2 linked regions of the Prochlorococcus marinus str. MIT 9515 genome follow. The protein of the gene in region 1 interacts with the protein of each later gene in a pairwise test. Links are inferred from orthologs where the notes say so. Each region holds a gene or a part of one and is shown on either strand. Other genes may lie near its edges. The genes, in order: gyrA and gyrB.

Region 1 (11,564 bases):
TGTCTTCGGTTGCGCCCAATGGCAAATCTACCATTGGTACTTGTTTTTTGTCTTTCTCTAAACTCTCTCCTTGAATAATTCTCTCTAAAACTTCTTTACTTTGTAAATCAGGATCAACAAGAGAACTATTATAAGGATCATCTTTAACAACATCTATTGCAGGTAACAAGTCTGCAAGAGCTCTAATAGTAGTTGATTTACCAGTTCCTCTATCACCCATAATCATTACTCCACCAATTCTTGGATCTATAACATTTAATAAAAGAGCTAATTTCATTTCTTCTTGACCAATTACTGCCGTAAAAGGAAAAACTCTTCTTTTCTTTGTAGTGCTCACAGCTGTAGTTTTACTTTATGTACGTATGATCAGTCGATGATACTTCAGAAAATGTTATTAGTAAATATCAAAATCAAATTGAACATTTTTATCAATCTAGAGCTTTTTGAAATATAAAATCATTTCTGATTCTAAATTAATTTTTATAAATTCTAATTTTTTAAACTGAATATATACTTTTTAAAATAAATTCAGCCATAAAATCAAGAACAAATATTTGCTTGAATTTTTATCTAACAAAGTTAATTTCAATTGCCTTTTGAATTATTTAAGAACCATTTGATTTGACGAACAATTCCTCTTAAGACATTTATCTCATGACTAGATGTTTTCGCTTTTAAAATAAATTTTTTAAACTTACTTATTTTTGAAAAGGATGTATGTTCTAAAAGATAACCGGTCCTAATAAGTATTTCTTCTAAATCTTTAAATGATTCGTAAATTTGCTTTGATGATGCAAGGTTAAAAACTTTTAAATCTTTCTGAGGAGTATTTTTTGAACATTTGTTTAATTCATACAAAATTATTGCAACCGCGTGAGAAAGGTTTAAAGAGGGATAGTCTTGGGAAGTTTTTATGTTAAAAATCTTGTGAGCAAAAAGTAATTCACTATTAGTTAAACCTCTATCTTCTCTTCCAAATAAAATAGCCAAATTATTAATAACCTTAAAAGATGAAATCCATTTAGAAATCACCTCAGGATTTTCACACTCAATATCATTACTTAAATCAATCCTTCCACAAGTAGCAAGAACTAAATCACAATCAAATATTGCTTGTTCAATACTATTAAAAACTCTACAATTATTTATATATTTTTGACCCTTTAAGGCCATTTTTTTTGCTTCCAAAGAAAAAATATCACATTTAGGTGAAACAATCCTTAATTCATTCACATCAAAATTAGAACATAGTCTAGCGATACTGCCAATATTTATTGGCCCATTTGGTTCAACCAAAACAACCTTCAAGTTAACAACATTTTTCTTCAAAATTTATTTTTTTGCTATGTGGAGATGTTCTAAATTTGGAAATATTTTGAGGAACAGTTTCAAACTTTAGCATTGGGAGAGTGAAAGCCTTAATAACATGTTTTATAATTTATATATCACTTAAACGCTAAGTTATTGAATGTAAGTCTGTTTAAACTAAACCTATCTCTGTTTTATACCATATAATTTCACACAATTTATTTTGAAGATTGTTTACGGCCTTAACTGAATGGCTAAGTTAAACAGTTTTTAAAAAATATACGAATTCTACTCTTTTTGATTTAAATCAAATAAATCGCCAAATATTAATCAAATCGCAAAAATCATAAATCTGTGTTTCCCGAATTTAATTATTAAATCTTCTTCTGCTGCAGATGATGAAGATTTTGACACAAAAAATCGTAGCTGTGTAAGAATTGAGAAATAAGAAAAATGCAAGAAAATGATTGAACCTCTTTTATGTGGAATAGTTTTAGGATTAGTTCCAATAACACTTCTAGGATTATTTGTAAGCGCATGGAATCAATATAGAAGAGGGTCAGGTTTGTTAGATATGGATTAAAAAAGTCAATTTTGATTGACCATAAGTTCTAACATCATAAATCTCCCATAAAATATTCTTCTTTATCTCCAAATCTAATGAATGTTCGCAGATAACTATCGTATCTTTTCTTATAAAGTTGCAATTAAATATTTGATTTAAAACCAGTTCATGATAATCAGCTCTATAAGGGGGATCTAAATATATAAAGTCAAATTTTATTTTATTTAAATTATTCTTAGTAGAATAATTTTTGGAGGCACTGGGTTTTGTCCAAATCAATACATCTTTGCAAATAACCTCAATATCATTTTTTCTATTATCCATATTTTGCAATGAATATAAATTCTTTAAACATATTTTTGAGAGATTTTTATTTTTTTCAACTGCAATTATTTTTTTTGCACCATGATTATATGCCTCACAGGATATTGATCCTGTCCCACTAAATAAATCCAACCAATTAGAATTTTCAACTGTATTTTTCAAAATATTAAAAATAGCTTCTCTAACCATTAAAGTAGTTGGCCTAGATTCATTAGTATTTGGGCTCTCAAGCTTTCTTCCTCCAATTAACCTTAAATTTGATTTCATATATCACATAGAATTATTGAATATTTTTAAGCCATCTACGTAAAAGTTTTTCTCCTGTTTTTCCTGACTTTTCAGGATGAAACTGACAAGCAAGTAAATTATCTTGTTCAATTATTGCAGTTAATTTTTCAGAACCATAACTTACATTTGCAGCTATTACATCAGTATTTGAAGGAACAGCATGATAAGAATGAACAAAATATACCCAATTATTTAATTCTTCATTTCTTAATAAGCTATTTTTTCTTGTTGGAAGAAGTTCACACCATCCAACATGAGGAATTCTTTGATTAGGTAATTGAGGAATTTTTTTTATTTGGCCTTTAACTATGCCAAGTCCATTTATTGAGCCTTCATCACTTGATTCAAAAAGCAATTGTAATCCAAGACAAATTCCTAAAAATGATTTTCCACTATTAATCCAGCTTTTAATATCAATTATTAAATCAGTATTAATTAGATTATTTATTGCCGGATCGAATGAACCAACCCCAGGTAGTATTAAAGCCTTACAATCTTTTGTTTGGTGCTTATTTTTAATTAAAAGTATTTCTTCTTCAAGATTTTCTAAGGCTTTCGTCACGGAATGAATGTTACCCATTCCGTAATCTATAAGTCCTATTTTAGACAATTCTTTAATTTATAAGTGCTTAGACAAGGTACTTGAAAGAGTCGCTTTTGGAACAGCTCCAACGACAGTATCAACCTTTTGACCACCTTTAAATATCATTAAGGTCGGAATACTTCTTATTCCATATTGACTTGCAACATTTGGATTCTCATCTGTATTCAACTTAAATACCTTGATTTTACCTTCAAAGTCTTTTGAAATTTCCTCAACAACAGGGGCGACCATCCTGCAAGGACCACACCATGGAGCCCAAAAATCAACTAGGACTGGCAGATCACTTTGCAAAACTTCTTTGTCAAATGAAGAATCAGTTACGGCGGGAGCTGATGACATAATTTAGATATTCCTTTTAGAAAATTTAGCAGGCTATTCTTTTAAGTGATGATTTCATTACAGATAAACACATTTAAGTAACAAAATGTCTTAAAAAAAGCCCGATAAATCGGGCGATTTAGTGTGTGAGGAGTATGGGGTTTCCCCCATAATTTAATGATAACTCCTAATGAGAAATTTTTTATATTTTAGGAGATAAGATTTTATATTATTTACCCATTCCAAGCTGTTGAGCTTTTTGATATACTTTTCCCTCTGTTAAAAGAGATGGCGCAATTACAATATCAACATTTTGCATCTCTTTGATATTTTTAGCTCCAAGAGTACTCATTGATGTCCTAATAGCTCCAAGTAAATTGTGTGTCCCATCATCAAGTATTGCGGGTCCTTTTAATATTCTCTCTAAGGAACCTGTAGAGCCGACTTCAATTCTTGTACCTCTAGGTAATATAGGACTTGGTGTGGCCATACCCCAATGAAATCCATTGCCCGGAGCACTTGTTGATTTAGCTATTGGAGAACCAATCATAACTGCGTCAGCACCACAGGCGATGCATTTGCAAATGTCACCACCAGTAACAATTCCTCCATCAGCAATTATGGGGACATAACGACCAGTTTCTTGAAAATAATCATCTCTTGCTGAACTACAATCAGAGATTGCTGTTGCTTGGGGGATTCCTATTCCCAATACTCCTCTCGAAGTGCAAGCTGCTCCTGGGCCGATTCCCACCATAAGACCTGCAACACCTGATTTCATAAGAAGTTCTGCAACTTCATAAGTTACACAATTACCTGCAACAACTGGTACTTTTAAAGATTGACATAAGCTTTTGATATTTAATGTCTCATTCCCCTCCATACCTAAATGTTCGGTTGAAACTACAGTACCTTGAAGAAAGAATAAATCTATTTTCGACTTCACAAGTGTTTCTTTAAATTTGATAGCTGCTTGCGGTGTTCCACTTAATGCTGCTATTCCATCTTTTTCTTTAATTTCGTTAATTCTTTGCAAAATAAGTTCTTGCTTGATGGGTTCTTTATATATTTCTTGCATCAAAGGTACGAATTCATTTTTTCCTACGGAGGAGATTTGACTTAGTATTTCCTTTGGATTTTCATACCTAGTTTGTATACCTTCCATGTTGAGAACACCAATAGCTCCTAATTTAGAGAGATCTACAGCTGTATTCACATCAACAACACTATCCATTGCACTGGCGATAATTGGAATATCTCTTTCAATATTTCCAATTGACCAAGAAGGATTTGTTAATTCGTAATCTAGGGTTCTTGTTCCTGGCACTAATGCAATTTCATCAATGCCGTAAGCCCTTCTAACTTTTTTGTTTAAGCCAATTTCAATATTCACGGTTTTTTTAATTATTCTGATTAAGTTAACAACTAAAGGTGTAATAAGCCAATAATTTCTTAAAAACAAAAGAGTTTTTTTATAATTTTGTAGAAATATGAGTATTTGAAAATTAATTATTAGCATTATTTTATTCATTCTGACAATGAGGGATTATTATTAAATAAAGGTTTTTAATATGTCCGATATTGTTGATTCTGGTGATTCTAGTTTGAGTGAAAATAACGAGCGAATCATTCAAACAGACTTGAGGAATGAAATGTCACGATCATACTTAGAGTATGCAATGAGCGTCATTGTTGGTCGTGCTCTTCCTGATGCAAGAGATGGGCTAAAGCCAGTTCACAGAAGGATTCTTTACGCAATGTATGAGCTTGGATTGACAAGCGGTAGGCCTTATAGAAAATGTGCAAGGGTTGTAGGAGAAGTTTTAGGTAAGTATCATCCTCACGGAGACACTGCTGTTTACGATGCATTAGTACGAATGGCACAAGATTTCTCGATGAGAATGCCACTCATTGATGGCCATGGAAATTTCGGCTCAGTAGATAATGATCCTCCCGCTGCGATGAGATATACAGAGTCACGTCTTCAATCCCTAACAGATGAAAGTTTACTTGAGGATATTGAATCTGAAACAGTTGATTTTTCCGATAATTTTGATGGATCACAACAAGAACCAACAGTTTTGCCAGCTAGAATACCCCAACTCCTTTTAAATGGATCATCAGGTATTGCGGTAGGAATGGCCACTAATATTCCTCCTCATAATTTAGGAGAATTAATTAATGGTCTTAAATCGATAATCAAAAATCCTTTAATGGAAGACAAAGAACTTTTTGAATTAATTAAAGGTCCTGATTTTCCAACTGGCGGACAGATCTTAGGCAGAGATGGAATTAAAGAGACTTTCAAGTCTGGGAGAGGATCTATAACCATGAGAGGGGTAGCAGATATTGAACAAATAAAATCCCCAGGAAGAGCAGAAAAAGACGCTGTGATAATAACTGAACTTCCATTTCAAACTAACAAAGCAGCTTTAATAGAGAGAATTGCAGATTTAGTAAATGACAAAAAATTAGAGGGTATTTCTGACATTAGAGATGAAAGTGACAGGGACGGGATGAGAATTGTAATAGAACTAAAGAGAGATGCCTATCCTCAAGTTGTCTTAAATAATTTATTTAAGTTAACACCTCTACAAAACAACTTTAGTGCAAATATTTTAGCTCTTGTCAACGGAGAACCTACAACTCTTTCTCTAAGAAAAATGTTGGATGTATTTCTTGATTTTAGAATTGTAACGATTAAAAGAAGAACAACATTCTTATTGAAAAAAGCAGAGGAAAGAGATCACATTATAAAAGGACTTCTTTTAGCGCTAGAAGCCATGGATAACATTATAAATTTAATAAGATCTGCAAAAGATACAACTTCTGCGAGAGAACAATTACAAAAAGATCATGAATTATCTGTTATTCAGGCAGATGCTATTTTACAAATGCAATTAAGAAGATTAACCGCTTTAGAGGCAGATAAAATCAAATCAGAGCATGATGAACTTACCCGGAAAATTACAGACTATAAAAATATATTGCAGGATAAAGACCGCATTAATGAAATAATTCTTGAAGAGTTGAGTAAAATAGATGAAAGATTTTCATCCCCAAGGAAAACTGAGATTCTTAATTTAGGGGGTGGTTTAGATGATATTGACCTTATAGCTAACGAGAGATCAGTTGTTTTACTAACTTCAGCCGGTTATTTAAAAAGAATGCCAGTTAGTGAATTCGAATCTACCAGCAGAGGTTCAAGAGGTAAAGCCGGAACAAAAAATCAAGAAGATGATGAAGTTAATTTATTTATAAGCTGTAATGATCATGACACTCTTTTACTTTTCAGTGATCGAGGGGTAGCTTATGCACTTCCAGCATATCGAGTCCCTATGAGTAGCAGAACAGCCAAAGGTACTCCTTCTGTTCAACTACTTCCAATCCCAAGAGAAGAACAAATCACTTCTATTGTTTCAGTAGAGTCTTTTGACAATGATCGTTATTTATTAATGCTTACTAAAGCTGGATTTATTAAAAGAACTCCATTATCAGCTTTTTCAAAAATACGTTCAAATGGTTTAATAGCAATTAACCTAGAAGAGGGAGATGCCTTAACTTGGGTCAGATTATCAAAAGAAGGCGATAGTGTATTAATTGGATCAAGCAAAGGAATGACGATTCATTTCAGGTTAGATAATAATGAATTAAGGCCTCTTGGCAGAACTGCGAGAGGTGTTAAATCTATGAACTTAAAGGATGGAGATAAACTTGTATCCATGGATGTTTTAACTTCTGATCTAGTTGACCAATTAGCAAGTCTTGAGAATGAAAATGACGAAGATATTGAAAGCAATTCATCAAAGGGGCCATGGGTTTTAGTAGCTAGTGCTTTTGGTCTAGGGAAGAGGGTCCCAGTAGCTCAATTTAGATTGCAAAAAAGAGCGGGAATGGGTTTAAGAGCAATAAAATTCAGAATTAAAGATGATTCACTCGTAGGACTTAAGGTTCTTGGAGAAGGTGAAGAATTAATTTTTGTCACCGAGAGAGGAGTTATCGTAAGAACAAATGCCGATAAAATTTCGCAACAATCAAGAGCTGCTACAGGAGTAAGATTACAACGGCTAGACGATGGTGATCATTTATCTGAAGTTGTGTTAGTTCCACATGAGCAAATCGATGATTCAGATCAATTAATGACTAAAGAAGAAGAGCTCTAACAAAGTAGGAGATTAAACCGTTCCCATGGAAATACTTGATATTTTAATTTTAGGTTCTGGACCTGCAGCATTATGTTTAGCCTCAGAATTAGCTAAACAAAATCTTAATATAATGGGAATATCAACAAAATCTCCTTATGAAAAGTGGGAAAATACCTACGGGATTTGGGCCTCTGAATTAGAAGAATTAGGTTTAGATTCTTTGTTATCTCATAGATGGTCAAAAACTTTGAGCTACTTTGGAGATGGATTGAATAAGAAAGGGAATAATCCAACAAAACATTTTTATGATTATGGATTAATAAATCAGGAAGCTTTTCAGAATGAACTTTTAAAATCCTGCAAAGATATTCAATGGTTGAATGAAACTGCAAAATTAATAAAATCAGAAAATAAACATTCTGAAGTAATTTGTTTTTCTGGATTAACACTAAAGGCAAGATTAGTAATTGATGCCAGTGGACACAATAGTAAATTTATTAAAAGGCCACTTTTAAAAGAAGTCGCCCAGCAAGCTGCTTATGGGATAGTAGGGAAATTCTCTTCTCCTCCTGTAAATAAAGACCAATTTGTTTTGATGGATTTTCGTTCTGACCACTTAAATAATGAAGAGTTGTTAGAGTCTCCCTCTTTTCTTTATGCAATGGATCTTGGAAGTGAAACTTATTTTGTTGAGGAGACATCACTGGCTAGTTATCCTGCTTTATCTCAGGATCATCTAAAAAAAAGACTTTTAAGTAGGTTAAATAATAAAGGTGTAAAAATAGAAGAGATTTTCCATGAAGAAATTTGCTTATTCCCTATGAATTTGCCCTTACCATATAAAAACCAATCAGTTCTTGGTTTTGGAGGTTCAGCAAGTATGGTTCATCCTGCTTCGGGATATATGATTGGATCATTATTAAGAAGAGCTCCATTTCTTGCCAAAAAATTAGCAATCTTTCTGAAAGAACCACAATATAGTTCAAGAGAATTGGCGACAAGAGGTTGGTCAGTCTTATGGCCATATGAATTAACTCAAAGACATAAACTTTATCAATATGGATTAAGGAGATTGATGAGCTTTGATGAGAGTAGATTAAGAAGTTTCTTTTCTAATTTCTTCAAATTATCAACAAAAGAATGGGTAGGTTTTCTTACCAATACTCTTCCGTTACCAAAACTAATTTATGTAATGAGTAAAATGTTTATTAATTCACCTTTAAAAGTTAAGCTTGGGATGTTGAAGATCAAATAAGTTTTTTCACAATTGCCAATCTTCAATTCTTATCTCAGGAAATATATTGTCTTCTTCTTCAATATCTTCAATAAATTTGAAGTCAACAATAGATCTTTTTTCTAACATATCAATTAATTTCCAGAATCTGAAAAGATGCCTATCAATCCTTTCTTTGGCGAGTTCAGTCGTTGTTCCTGCTCTTAAGATAAAACTCCAATCAGAAGATTCAGAAAGAAGTAACTCTCTTGCTGCTTGTTTTAATAATCTTATAGAAAAAGCATCATTAAAGTTTCTGGAAGATAATTCAACAAAAACAGAACCTGCTTTAGTGATTTTTGGCACTATCCATGCATTTTTATCATTAAGCCAATAATTGTGATACCCCCCCTGTCCCCAACTTGATGGAGAGGGATCACAAATTTGAATATTAGGTTTATTAAGAAGAATTTCCTTTAGATTTGTAAGCTTAATTGAATATTTTATAGATTTTCTAAGAATATTTTCAATAAATCTTGGTCCTTCATACCACCAATGTCCAAATAATTCAGCATCAAATGGAGCTATCAACAATGGATCAAATGATGATGATAAGGAAAGGTTCTTCAATTGTTTAGATCTTGATAAAAGATATTGATCAGAATGTTCTTCAATTTTTTTTATAGCTTCATCTTCTTTATAAAATTCTTTTTTGCCTAATGAGGCTTCATTGTTTGTAATCCTATAAAATTTTAATCCTAAAGGCCTGCTTGTTGTAATGCCTTTTTTTTGTAGTTCTGTGGAAGACAATTCCCAACCTAAGTCTTTATGATATTCTCTATAAACAGGGTCACCGGGGAATCCTTCTCTTGAAGACCACACTGGCAATGTTGATTCACTATCTCTACCAAAAAAAGCGACACCTTTCTTTGAACAAATAGGCGCATAAACTCCATACCTTGGCCTTGGAGATCCATTTAAAATACCATGACCATCTAAAACTGCATATCTTATCCCGCAATTACATAAAATCTCATCTAAATTCTCATAATAAGCGCACTCAGGTAACCAAATTCCTAAGGGTCTTGCTCCAAAAATAAGTTCATGATTTCTGATCGCAGTTTTTATTTGACCTAATACTGTCTCAGGGTTTTCTCTAAGAATTGGTAAATATCCATGAGTAGCTGCACATGTAAGGATATCTAAGTTACCAGTTATAAATAAATTTTTAAATCTCTCTACTAAATCTCCATTGCACTCTTCCCAATATAAATAATTGTTTTTTATATTCCTCATAAGAAATTCAGAGGCAGCTTGTTCTTCATGAGGCAAATCACTCAGAAATTCTATTCTTGTTTTAATCCATGACGAGAATTTTTTTTGAATTTGTTTATTTTTTAAAAGAGATAATAAGGTCGGAGATAAACTGAGAGTTAATTTTGTATTACAAGCATCTTGCTTTTTACTAGATTCCATGACTTTAAGCAATGGAATATAACATTCAAGGATTGCTTGGAATAACCAATCCTCTTCTAAGGAATTCTTTTCATTTTTCCTGACATACGGAAGATGAGCATGTAAAACTATTGCCAGTCTGCCTAAGTAATTTTTATTAGGGGAAGGCCCATTCATACTTTTTTATGACTTTAAAATATAAAAATTCACCTATAGGCAAATATTTAGCTATTTATTTTCAATCAAGAATACTTTATTTAATTAATATAAATACTTTTATTTATAATAATTTAACCAATAATGTATGAATATGATTTCTTTACTTTTAATTTAAAATTAATCCAAATCTAGTAATTTTTTTTTAATTGGCTTAATATGGATAAAGATACATTTAGTTAATGTCCAAAGATCCAGGCAGAATATTGATCTTTGATACAACTCTTAGAGATGGAGAACAATCTCCTGGCGCAAGTTTAAATCTTGAAGAGAAACTTGCAATTGCGCATCAACTTGCAAGATTAGGTGTAGATGTTATTGAAGCAGGTTTTCCTTTTGCAAGTCCTGGAGATTTCAAAGCAGTAAATAAAATTTCAGAAGTAGTTGGAGGAGAAAATGGTCCAATAATTTGTGGTTTAGCAAGGGCTTCTACAAGTGATATAAAAGCTTGTTACGAAGCCATAATTCCCGCTCCTAAAAAAAGAATACATACTTTCATAGCTACTAGCGATATCCACCTAAAACATAAACTCAGGAAATCAAGAAAAGATGTTCTTTCAATTGTTCCTGAAATGGTCAGTTATGCTAAATCATTAGTCGATGATATTGAATTTTCCTGTGAAGATGCATCAAGGAGTGATCCCGAATTCCTTTATGAAGTAATTCAACTAGCAATAACATCAGGTGCTACAACAATTAATATTCCTGACACTGTTGGCTTCACGACTCCGAGTGAATTTGGGAAGCTTATTTTTGATATTAATAAAAATGTTCCAAACATTGATGAGGCAGTTATTTCCGTTCATGGTCATAATGATTTAGGATTGGCAGTTGCAAATTTCCTAGAAGCAGCAAAAAATGGAGCAAGGCAACTTGAATGCACCATTAATGGTATAGGTGAGAGAGCTGGAAATGCATCACTAGAAGAATTAGTAATGGCATTACACGTAAGAAAAAGCTTTTTTAATAGTTTCTTTGGAAGAAGTTCAGATTCACCCACGCCTCTTACAGCAATAAGAACAGAAGAAATAACAAAAACTTCACGGTTAGTATCAAACTTAACTGGAATGAATGTTCAGCCCAATAAAGCTATTGTTGGAGCAAATGCTTTTGCTCATGAGTCAGGAA
Region 2 (11,300 bases), 600 kb from region 1 along the record:
TCATATATAATCCGCTACCACCAACTAGAAAGGGTGTTTTTTTCTGATTTAATTCTCGATTTATTGATTTTGTGGCAATTTCTTGAAATTGCTTTGCATTTACTTTTACTGAGGGATCTTCAACATCTATTAAAAAATGCTTTATAGCTCTTTGTTGAACTTTCGTTGGTTTAGCTGTGCCGATGTCCATAAATCTATAAATTTGTCTAGAATCTACATTGTGTATATGGATATTAAAATATTTAGCGATATCTATTGCTAGCTCAGTTTTGCCACTTGCTGTCGGCCCGATTAAAACTATTACTAGTGGTTTTGAAGGAAGCATGTGTGACTCTTGAAAAGAAATAATTGATTCATATAATTAAAGTGATTAAATTTTGCATTTACTTCAAGCCTTTCTCTTATACCGATGGTAAATTTAATGAAAGGCCTTTTAAAAATAACATTTTAAAAGTTTTATTATTTATTCTTATATTAAATGAGTGAGGAAAAAAGATCTAATAAAATCTCTAATGATTATGGTGCTGAACAGATACAGGTCTTAGAGGGGTTAGAACCTGTTCGTAAAAGACCAGGTATGTACATAGGTTCGACCGGTCCAAGGGGGTTGCATCATTTAGTATATGAAGTAGTAGATAATTCAGTAGATGAAGCACTAGCTGGGCATTGTGATCAAATTGAAATAGTTCTCAAAGATGATGGATCAGCTTCCATTTCTGATAATGGAAGGGGTATCCCTACCGATATACATCCAAGAACTGGAAAGAGCGCTCTAGAAACTGTGCTTACTGTTCTTCATGCAGGGGGTAAATTTGGCAGTGGTGGATATAAAGTTTCCGGTGGTTTACATGGTGTTGGTATTTCTGTGGTTAATGCTTTAAGTGAGTGGGTTAATGTTACTGTCTTTAGAGAAGGAAGTGAGTTTACTCAAAGATTCGAGAGAGGTATAACAAAAGGGGAATTAAAAACTCAGAAGCAGCAGAATAAATCTTTAAGAAAAGGTACGATAATTTGTTTTAAGCCAGATACAACTATTTTTACTGATGGGATTGAATTTGATTATGCTCTTTTATCTTCAAGATTACGAGAATTAGCTTATCTTAACGGCGGCGTCAAAATTATATTTATAGATGAGAGACAAAAATTACCAGATGGTTCTTTCAAAGAAGAAATTTACTTATATGATGGTGGCATTAAAGAGTATGTTCAATATATCAATAAAGAAAAGGAATCGATTCATTCAGAGATTATTTATGTTGACTCTCAAAAAGATAATGTTTATGTAGAGGCAGCTCTTCAATGGTGTTCAGATGTATATTCAGATAACATTTTAGGATTTGCAAATAATATCAGAACTATTGACGGAGGCACACATATAGAAGGTTTAAAAACAGTATTGACAAGAACCTTTAATGCCATTGCTAAAAAAAGAGGTAAACGAAAGGAAGTTGACAAAAATTTATCAGGAGAAAATATCAGAGAAGGGTTGACTGTCGTGTTATCTGTAAAAGTTCCAGATCCAGAATTTGAAGGACAAACTAAGACAAAATTGGGAAACACTGAAGTAAGAGGAATAGTGGATTCGCTCATAGGCGAATCACTAACAAAATATATGGAATTCAATCCTAATGTTTTCGATTTGATTTTAGAAAAAGCAATTCAATCTTTTAATGCAGCAGAGGCAGCGAAACGAGCAAGGGATTTAGTAAGGAGAAAAAGTGTTCTTGAGAGCTCTACTTTGCCTGGTAAATTGGCAGATTGTAGCTCAAGAGATCCTTCAGGCTCAGAGATTTATATAGTTGAGGGTGATTCTGCTGGAGGTTCAGCTAAACAAGGAAGAGATAGAAAATTCCAAGCAATTTTGCCTTTGAGAGGCAAAATATTAAATATTGAAAAAACTGATGATACTAAAATATATAAAAATACAGAAATTCAATCACTAATAACTGCTTTGGGCCTTGGCATTAAGGGTGAAGAGTTTGATGTAAATTCTCTAAGATATCATCGTGTTGTGATAATGACTGATGCTGATGTCGACGGAGCTCATATAAGAACACTTCTACTAACGTTTTTTTATAGATATCAAAGAGAACTGGTTGAAAAAGGTTTCATATATATTGCCTGTCCGCCATTATATAAAGTGGAAAGGGGTAAAAATCATAAATATTGTTATAACGAAGGTCAATTGAAAAAAACCATTGAAGACTTTGGAGAAAAAGCTAACTACAATATCCAAAGATTTAAAGGATTAGGTGAGATGATGCCAAAACAATTATGGGATACAACCATGAATCCTGAGACAAGAATGATGAAAAAAGTAGAAATAGAAGATGCTTTAGAAGCAGATCGAATATTTAATATTCTAATGGGAGATAAAGTAGCACCAAGAAGAGAATTTATAGAAACTCATAGTGCCAATCTAGATATAGCAACATTAGATATATGATAAAAAATATGATAAAAAATATTTGTTTAATAGGATTTGCTTTAATTGGCCCCATAACTCTTCCTGCAGGGGGAATTCAAAGGAATTTAAATGAATATAATGTTCTTAATAATTCAAAAGAAATAATATTGAATGGAAGTTGTTCACTTTATTCTTATCCGAGAACTCATGCTAAAAAATTAATGGTTCTAAACTCTGGCGAATCATTATCAATTTTACGTAAATGGGTTGTCAATGAGAGAGATGTTTGGGCAAGAGTAGAATTGGCAACAAATCGATTTATAGATCACCCTAACAAGACTACAAAAGGTTGGATAAAAATGTAGATTTTGGATAAATTTGCATTTATTCATATTTTAGCGGGGAGTACTTTCGGATTAATATTAAGGTTATTCATCAAATATAATTTTAAAATAAATCAAGGAACTTACTATAATAATACTCTAATAGTGAATGTTTTATCCTCGTTATTTTTGGGTATTTGCGTAGCATTAAGTCCAACTAATAATAATTTTTTATTATTATTTTCTGTTGGTTTTTTAGGTTGTTTAAGTACTTTTTCATCTTTTATATACCAATTATTTAATTTAATTCAAAAAAGAAAATATTTAAATTTAATCTTTTATTATATTGAAGTTTTTGTTTTATCATTTTTATTTTTTTCTTTAGGATATTTTATAATCTTAATTCTTAAAAATTGAACAAAATCTTTTTTTTTAAAATACTATTATTTGCATACCTAGCTTCATTTTTAAGGTTCTTTTTAAATAATAATTTACTAGTAGGAGTTATCGGTTCTTTTGTATATGGCTTTGTGATTTCAAGAAGAGTTAGTAAGTTAAAAAAAGAAATTTTATTAACAGGTTTTTGTTCTTGTTTTACTTCGTTTAGTGGTTTCGTACTTTTTTTATATGAGATTTCTATTCAAGGTTACTTTCTAAAATTATTTTTTTATTTAAATATAATAATAGTACTGAATTTAATAATAATGTACGCAGGTTTTTTACTAGGTAGAAAAGTGACTTAATTTTTATATAATGCTAGTGTTACCCCGATTTAGAGCAATATTATGGAAGACAATAATAATCTCGAGGTGATTACTTCTTTATCGGCAGATTTAACTACTCGTGGAAAGATTACAGTTCAACTTGAAGAATTACTTGTTGCAGGAAATTATGATGAAGCAAAATTATTACTCGAGCCTTCCCAACCTGTTGATATCGCAGATGCAATTGGAAGTCTTCCTTTGATACTGCAGGCACTTGCATTTAGACTATTAAAAAAAAATGAAGCAATTGAGGTTTATGAATACTTAGATCCAATTGTTCAGCAAACACTACTTGATAGACTTCGATCAGGAGAAGTTTTGGAAATCGTTGAAAAAATGTCTCCTGATGATAGGGTTCAACTTTTCGATGAGTTACCTGCAAAAGTTGTAAGAAAATTTTTATCTGCATTAAGTCCCGGCGAAAGAAAAGTAACAGCAGAATTATTAGGATATGAGCCCGAGACTGCGGGTAGATTAATGACTACTGAATTCATAGACTTAAAAGAAATGCAAACGGCTGAGGAGGCATTGTCGTTAGTAAGGAAAAGGGCTGCATTTACCGAAACAATTTACAGCTTGTATGTTACGGATAAAGAAAGACACTTGACTGGGATTTTATCTTTAAGAGATTTAGTTACAGCGGAACCTAGTCGGCCTATTGGTGATGTGATGACAAAAGATGTCGTCAATATTTCTACTAATACTAATCAGGAAGAGGTCGCTAGAGCTATTCAAAGATATGATTTTTTAGCTCTTCCAGTTGTAGATAAAGAAAAAAGACTTGTGGGAATTGTTACTGTTGATGACTTGATCGATGTTATTGAACAAGAAGCCACTCGAGATATTTATGCTGCAGGCGCCGTTCAGCCTGGTGATGAAGATGATTATTTTCAAAGTGGTTTATTTACAATTGCTCGAAGGAGAATACTGTGGCTTTTGATTTTAGTTTTTGCTAACGGATTAACCACAAAAGTCATTGCGATGAATGATCAAATTCTAAAAGAAATAGTTTTGTTAGCTGCTTTTATTCCGTTGCTGATTGGTACTGGAGGTAATGTTGGAGCTCAAAGTTCAACGGTTGTTATAAGAGGCTTAAGCACACAAAAATTAAAATCATTAGGTGCAGTTAAAGCTGTAATAAAGGAGTCTATAACTGGAGCTTTATTAGGAATTTTAATGATGTTAGTAGTTTTCCCTTTCGCTTGGTGGCAAGGTGAGGGGCCTTTAATTGCCTCAGCAGTAGGAATAAGCTTAATATCAATAACTACTTTAGCGGCAACTGCGGGAGCTATTCTTCCTTTGCTTTTTGACAGAATGGGATTAGATCCTGCTCTAATGTCGTCCCCATTTATTACGACAGTGACAGATATAGCTGGAGTGTTTATTTACCTTAGTACGGCAAATTGGCTTCTGAATGCCTCTATTTTATAAAAACCACTAGGTATTTATTCTCATTTTTGTAAATTTGTGGATTTTTTTGTTTAACTTTACATTTCTTAATGGTATTGTTTACAAAACAAGATTAACTTTTATGTCATCCGAAACATTAGTTGAGAATAAATTAGCTAATATATCTTCTCTCAAATCTAGCAACGATGTAGATTTGGTAAGGTCATATTTGAGAGATATTGGAAGAGTTCCACTACTATCACATGAGCAAGAAATAACTCTAGGGAGACAAGTTCAAGAATACATGCAAGTTGAGAGGGCTGAGCTTGAAATCATAGAATTGACAGATAATAAACCCTCAGTTGAAGAATTAGCCGCAAAATTAAATTTATCTTCATCACAAATTAAAAAAAGACTCAGAGCTGGTCAACGTGCGAAAGAAAGAATGGTTGCTGCAAATCTAAGACTTGTTGTTAGTGTTGCCAAAAAATATACTAAGAGAAATATGGAACTACTTGATTTAATTCAAGAAGGAACAATTGGATTGGTAAGGGGGGTAGAAAAATTCGATCCTGCAAGAGGATATAAATTTTCAACTTATGCCTATTGGTGGATTAGGCAAGGAATTACTAGAGCAATTGCGGAAAAAAGTAGAGCTATTAGATTACCTATTCATATCACCGAAATGCTTAATAAGTTAAAAAAAGGGCAACGAGAATTGAGTCAAGAAATGTCAAGAACGCCTACAATTAGCGAACTTGCGAAATATGTTGAATTACCTGAAGATGATGTTAAGGATTTAATGTGCAAAGCGGGCCAGCCAGTGAGTCTCGAAACTAAGGTTGGTGATGGCGAAGATACAGTATTACTAGATTTACTAGCTGGAGGAGAGGATTTGCCTGACGAACAAATTGAGATGGATTGTATGAGAGGTGATCTTCATTCTCTACTTCATCAGCTGCCTGATCTTCAATGTAGAGTTTTAAGAATGAGATATGGAATGGATGGAGATGAACCAATGTCTCTAACTGGTATTGGACGTGTTTTAGGTATCAGTAGAGATAGAGTAAGAAATTTAGAAAGAGATGGTTTGAGAGGTTTACGTAGACTCAGTGAGAATGTTGAAGCCTATTTCGTTTCTTGAATAAATTGATTTATTAAATTGTTAGTTTCCTCAGGATTTTCATCATGTGGACAATGTCCGACTTCCTTAATAACATCAAGTCTCTTAATATTTTTATATTTATCTTTCCAAGATTTTGCTTCATTTAAGGATTCCCATGGATCTTTTTCACCCCAAATCAACTGAATGGGAGCATAAACTTTTTCAAATAGGTCTGTTGCAAGATAATCATCAAATAAATTAATAAATCCACGAAATGCTTCTTTTGAATTTTTTCTTTGAGAAGGGTGATATAAAATTTCTATTAATTCTTCATCTATATTTTTTCCGGAGGGATACGCTTTTTTAAGGATTTGTTTAATTACTGCTGGATTGGCAGCTCTATCAAAAAGGGTGTTACTTATAATTCTTTTACTCACTAATGTTTTTATTACCGGACGTAATAAGTTCATTAATACATCGCTTCTTTTAAGTCTTTTATCGTCCATTGTTCTTTGGGCACAATCAATTAAAACAAGGCCGATACAATTTTCTTTCAGAATTTCGGCAGCTTTTAAAGACACAATGCCACCGATTGAGTTTCCTACTAAATAAACCGGAGATTTTATTACCTCATTACAAAAGGTAGCTATCTGACTACCCCATAGGTCAAAAGAATATTTAATATGATTTTCCTTATAAGATTCATAATCTAATAAGGCCCTAGGTTGGCTACTTTCTCCAAAACCTAATAGATCAATTGAATAGCAATTATAAATATTTCCGAGGAAATTTTGATTATGTCTCCAATGCCATTTTGATGCTCCAAAACCATGGATTAATACAATATTTAAATTATTACTAGATGAAGGTTTTGATGAGGCCCATGATATATCCCAGTTCTTCCATTTCCAAGTTTCGGATGATTTAAAAGCCATTAAAAGAAGAAATATTAATTAAACTTTAATTCAAAAAAAAAATATTTGTTTTTTGTTAATTATTCTTATTTTAGGTAAATTTTTAGAATATGAAAAAAACAAAGGTTGTTTGCATTGGAGAGGCTTTAATAGACAGAATCAAGAATAATTCAAATCAAGAATTTACAGATTTTTTGGGAGGAGCCCCTGCAAATGTTGTTTGCGCATTAAGAAAATTACAAATAAACTCAGCATTTATTGGACGTATAGGAAATGATGAATTTGGTAAAAAATTTATTGAAAAATTTAAAGAATTAGAAGTCAATACCAATTTTTTGCAATTGGATAATAATTTACCTACGCGTATTGTCAAGGTAAACAGAGATAGTAATGGAGATCGATACTTTTCTGGTTTTGATACAAGTTTAAATACAGTTTTTGCTGATGAAGCGCTTGCCATTAATGAAATTAAGAAAGATGTTGAAAGTTTAGAAAAACTCTTTTTAGAAACAAAATATATTGTTTGTGGAACGATTATATTATCTTCCTTAATATCAACAGAGTCTATTCAGTTTCTATTAAATCTAGCTAATAAATTTCATGTGAAAATAGTAATTGATTTGAACTGGCGAGAAGTTTTTTGGGATTTTGCAAGTGATTCATCAGAAACTAGTAAAAAGGAGAGAGTTTACTTAATTAGGAATTTTTTAAATCATGCTCATATTTTAAAGTTGGCAAAAGAGGAAGCAATTTTATTTTTTAAAACTGATAATCCTTTGGAAATATCTAAAACAATGTTAAACCATCCTGATGTGATAATTACGGATGGAGCAAATCCCATTAAATGGTTTATTAACAGTATGCAAGGGAATACTAAAGTAATTAATTCATCAAAAATTATTGATACAACCGGAGCAGGCGATGCTTTTTTAGCTGGATTAATTTCACAATTACTTTCGTTTGATTACCCCTCAAATGAATCAGAAATACAAAATTGTGTTAGGTTTGCAGGTGTTTGTGGGTTAATAACTTGTCTTGGTGAGGGCGCGATTGAGCAGCAACCAGATTATTCAAAGGTTAATGAATTTTTAGGATCCCAGATTTTATAATTTCTCCCAAAATTTGGAGCGTAACTTATTTCTATTTTCCAGAAATTATCCAGAACTGGCTCTATCAACTCTGGCCATTCAATAACCATTATTGCTTCATTTTGTATAGCCTCTTCTTCTTCGGATATAAATAATTCTTTTGCCATAAATTTATTTTCTAGCCTATATAAATCTAAGTGAATTAGTGGAGTTATTCCCGAGTTATAATGATGCGATAAAGCAAAGGTTGGACTTGTAATATCCTCCTTAATGCAAAGCCCATCTGCGATACCTTGGACAAAAGAAGTTTTTCCTGCTCCAAGAGGACCTTGTAATAAAATAATTGATTTTGGATTTAATTCTTGAGCGAATTTTTTTCCTAATTGAATTGTCTCTATTAAATTCCCAATAAACACAAAATTACATAAAAATCATTTATAGTTTAAATGATAAGAATTTTTTTAGAAATGGTTATTGCTAACTCGATTAAAACATCTATACCAAACTACGTTATTACAGATATTTCTCTATCTGATTTCGGACGTAAAGAGATTAAAATTGCTGAAACTGAAATGCCTGGATTAATGGCACTAAGAGAGAAGCATCATTCTGATAAGCCTCTCAAAGGTGCAAAAATAGCAGGTAGTTTGCATATGACTATTCAAACTGCTGTTTTGATTGAGACGCTTGTTGAACTTGGTGCACAAGTCAAATGGGCCTCATGTAATATTTTTTCAACCCAAGATCATGCTGCTGCAGCTATTGCAGAACAAGGAATTGCCGTTTATGCAAAAAAAGGTGAGAGCTTAGATGAATATTGGCAATACACACACTACATTTTAGATTGGGGTACAGATTCTCCCAACATGATCTTGGATGATGGTGGAGATGCAACAGGTTTATTAATACTAGGTAGCAAAGCAGAAAAAGATTTGTCAGTTTTAGATAATCCTAGTAATGAAGAGGAAATAGCTTTGTTTAAATCAATCAAGGCTAAATTGCTAGAGGATAGTAATTTTTATTCTCGTATTAAGGGAAATATTATTGGGGTAACTGAAGAAACTACGACAGGTGTTGCAAGATTGTATCAATTGCAAAAACAAAATGCATTACCATTTCCAGCTATAAACGTAAATGATTCAGTTACTAAGAGTAAATTTGATAATTTATATGGCTGTAGAGAATCTCTAGTTGACAGCATAAAGCGTGCTACAGATGTAATGATTGCAGGAAAAGTTGCTTTAGTCATTGGTTTTGGTGATGTTGGAAAAGGTTCTGCTCAATCATTAAGAGGACTTGGAGCAATAGTTAAAGTTGCGGAGGTAGACCCAATATGTGCTCTTCAAGCAGCTATGGAGGGATTTAGCGTTGTAACATTAGAGGATGTTGTTGAAGATATAGATATATTTGTTACTGCTACTGGTAATTATCAAGTTATAACTAACGATAATCTCGTAAGGATGAAGGATGAGGCGATAGTTTGCAATATTGGACATTTTGATAACGAAATTGATGTTGCTTCCTTAAAAGATTACCCATGGGAAAATATTAAGCCTCAAGTCGATCATATTACTTTGCCAAGTGGGAATAAAATTATTCTTTTAGCGGAGGGAAGACTTGTTAATTTAGGTTGTGCAACAGGCCATCCAAGTTTCGTTATGAGTAATTCTTTTACTAATCAAGTATTGGCTCAAATCGAACTCTTCAATAAGTCAGAAGAATATTCAAAAGAAGTCTATGTATTGCCAAAACATTTAGACGAAATGGTTGCTAGATTACATTTAGATAAAATTGGTGCCAAGTTAACAAAATTAACTAAGGAGCAAGCTGACTATATCAATGTTTCTGTTGAAGGACCTTATAAACCAGAACTATATAGATACTAAAGTTGAGTTTAATTTTTATTAATTTACTCACTTCCATTCCTGAATATATCAGTAAGGCTGTAGAAACAAACTCATTAATTGCTTACCTTACGATAGGTTTAGCGATGTTTTTGGAGAATATCATTCCTCCGATTCCCTCGGAAATAATAATGCCTTTAGGTGGATTTTTTGTTTTCCAACAAAAATTAAATTTTTATCTTTTGGTTTTTTGGGGCTTATTAGGGACGATATTAGGTTCTATCCCTTGGTATTATTTGGGTAAATTAGCAAATGAAAAGAGAATTTCAAACTTTTTAGATAAAAGAGGAAAATATTTAGGAATAACATCTAATGATCTTATTAAAAGTAAAAAATGGTTTGATAAATATGGAGTTTCATTAGTTTTTTGGGGTAGATTGATTCCCGGGATAAGAACATTAATTTCAGTTCCTGCTGGAATGGAACTGATGCCTCTTAGAAAATTCTTAATTTGGACGAGCTTAGGAAGTTTGATATGGGTTGCATTATTAACTTATGCAGGATTTGTATTTGGTGAAAATTATCAAATTATTGAAACTTATTTAGATCAAATTAAATATATTTTAAAACCTATCCTAATTCTGATAATTGTTTATTTGTTAATAAAATTTTTTATGAGACTTTATAAAAAAAATATATCTTAAAAAGGAATATCTCCAGAGTTATTATTATTTGTAAAATTACTATTATCTGTCTCTTTCCTAGAACTTAATAAATTTAATCTATCCACCCTTACTACAGGTTTAAATCTATCTTCACCTGAATTTTTATCTTTCCAACTATCAATTTTAAAACTTCCTGTAATACCAATCAAGGAACCTTTTTTTACATAGTCAGCAGCTATTTGTGCTTGTTTACCCCATATTTCTAGATTGAACCAGTCAGGTTCATCACCTTTACTTAATCTGTTAACTGCTAGGGTGAAGTTAGCTACTGTGCTCCCTGACTCAAAATATCTTACATCTGGTTCTCTTCCGGCTCTGCCAACCAAATTTATAGTGTTAATTTCCATAATTTAATTTTTTTCTATATTACTCATTTTTTTTGTTTTTGCTTAAAGTTTTGCAAGCTATTCATAACTAAATGATAGATTTTTGAGAGGTAGTGACAGAATAGATATATTATTTATTTAATAGATTTTTTATTGTGATTTTTAACAGATTTAAATTTTCTAGGGATATCGGTATTGATTTGGGTACTGCTAATACTCTTATTCATGTATCAGGTAAGGGTGTCGTTTTACAAGAACCTTCAGTTGTAGCGATGGATCTTGAAGAGGGAGTTCCTCTGGCAGTAGGTGAAGAAGCAAAATTAATGCTCGGAAGAACACCAGGAAATATAAGAGCCGTGAGACCTTTAAGAGATGGAGTTATCGCAGATTTTGATGCGGCGGAACAAATGATAAA

The links.
Region 2: the proteins of gyrA (region 1) and gyrB interact in binary tests that used the Escherichia coli proteins (3 or more experiments, as listed by UniProt). The link is inferred for Prochlorococcus marinus str. MIT 9515 from one-to-one orthologs.

What each region holds. Positions count from the first base shown.
Region 1 is NC_008817.1:998,574-1,010,137, forward strand. Bases 4,584-7,774 are described here. They hold gyrA (DNA gyrase subunit A), read left to right. Parts: upstream 4,584-4,978; coding sequence 4,979-7,570; downstream 7,571-7,774. Other genes in these bases: P9515_RS05565 (GuaB3 family IMP dehydrogenase-related protein), read right to left, coding at 4,584-4,800; crtL (lycopene beta cyclase), read left to right, coding at 7,596-7,774. Also shown: bchI (magnesium chelatase ATPase subunit I), read right to left, coding at 1-337; P9515_RS05540 (RNA methyltransferase), read right to left, coding at 586-1,329; petG (cytochrome b6-f complex subunit V), read left to right, coding at 1,772-1,891; 16S rRNA (guanine(966)-N(2))-methyltransferase RsmD, read right to left, coding at 1,877-2,464; imidazole glycerol phosphate synthase subunit HisH, read right to left, coding at 2,478-3,095; trxA (thioredoxin), read right to left, coding at 3,105-3,428; more of P9515_RS05565, read right to left, coding at 3,637-4,583; more of crtL, read left to right, coding at 7,775-8,807; P9515_RS05580 (glycoside hydrolase family 57 protein), read right to left, coding at 8,814-10,397; P9515_RS05585 (2-isopropylmalate synthase), read left to right, coding at 10,619-11,564. UniProt on the Escherichia coli protein: A type II topoisomerase that negatively supercoils closed circular double-stranded (ds) DNA in an ATP-dependent manner to maintain chromosomes in an underwound state.
Region 2 is NC_008817.1:1,596,173-1,607,472, reverse strand. The notes cover bases 36-2,962. They hold gyrB (DNA topoisomerase (ATP-hydrolyzing) subunit B), read left to right. Parts: upstream 36-478; coding sequence 479-2,446; downstream 2,447-2,962. Other genes in these bases: P9515_RS08735 (FluC/FEX family fluoride channel), read left to right, coding at 2,776-2,962; P9515_RS08740 (hypothetical protein), read left to right, coding at 2,443-2,772; miaA (tRNA (adenosine(37)-N6)-dimethylallyltransferase MiaA), read right to left, coding at 36-325. Outside these bases: more of miaA, read right to left, coding at 1-35; more of P9515_RS08735, read left to right, coding at 2,963-3,147; P9515_RS08730 (CrcB family protein), read left to right, coding at 3,144-3,473; mgtE (magnesium transporter), read left to right, coding at 3,516-4,925; P9515_RS08720 (RpoD/SigA family RNA polymerase sigma factor), read left to right, coding at 5,026-6,027; P9515_RS08715 (alpha/beta fold hydrolase), read right to left, coding at 6,012-6,923; P9515_RS08710 (carbohydrate kinase family protein), read left to right, coding at 7,013-8,011; tRNA (adenosine(37)-N6)-threonylcarbamoyltransferase complex ATPase subunit type 1 TsaE, read right to left, coding at 7,969-8,406; ahcY (adenosylhomocysteinase), read left to right, coding at 8,458-9,876; P9515_RS08695 (DedA family protein), read left to right, coding at 9,879-10,538; P9515_RS08690 (single-stranded DNA-binding protein), read right to left, coding at 10,535-10,906; P9515_RS08685 (rod shape-determining protein), read left to right, coding at 11,041-11,300. UniProt on the Escherichia coli protein: DNA gyrase negatively supercoils closed circular double-stranded DNA in an ATP-dependent manner to maintain chromosomes in an underwound state.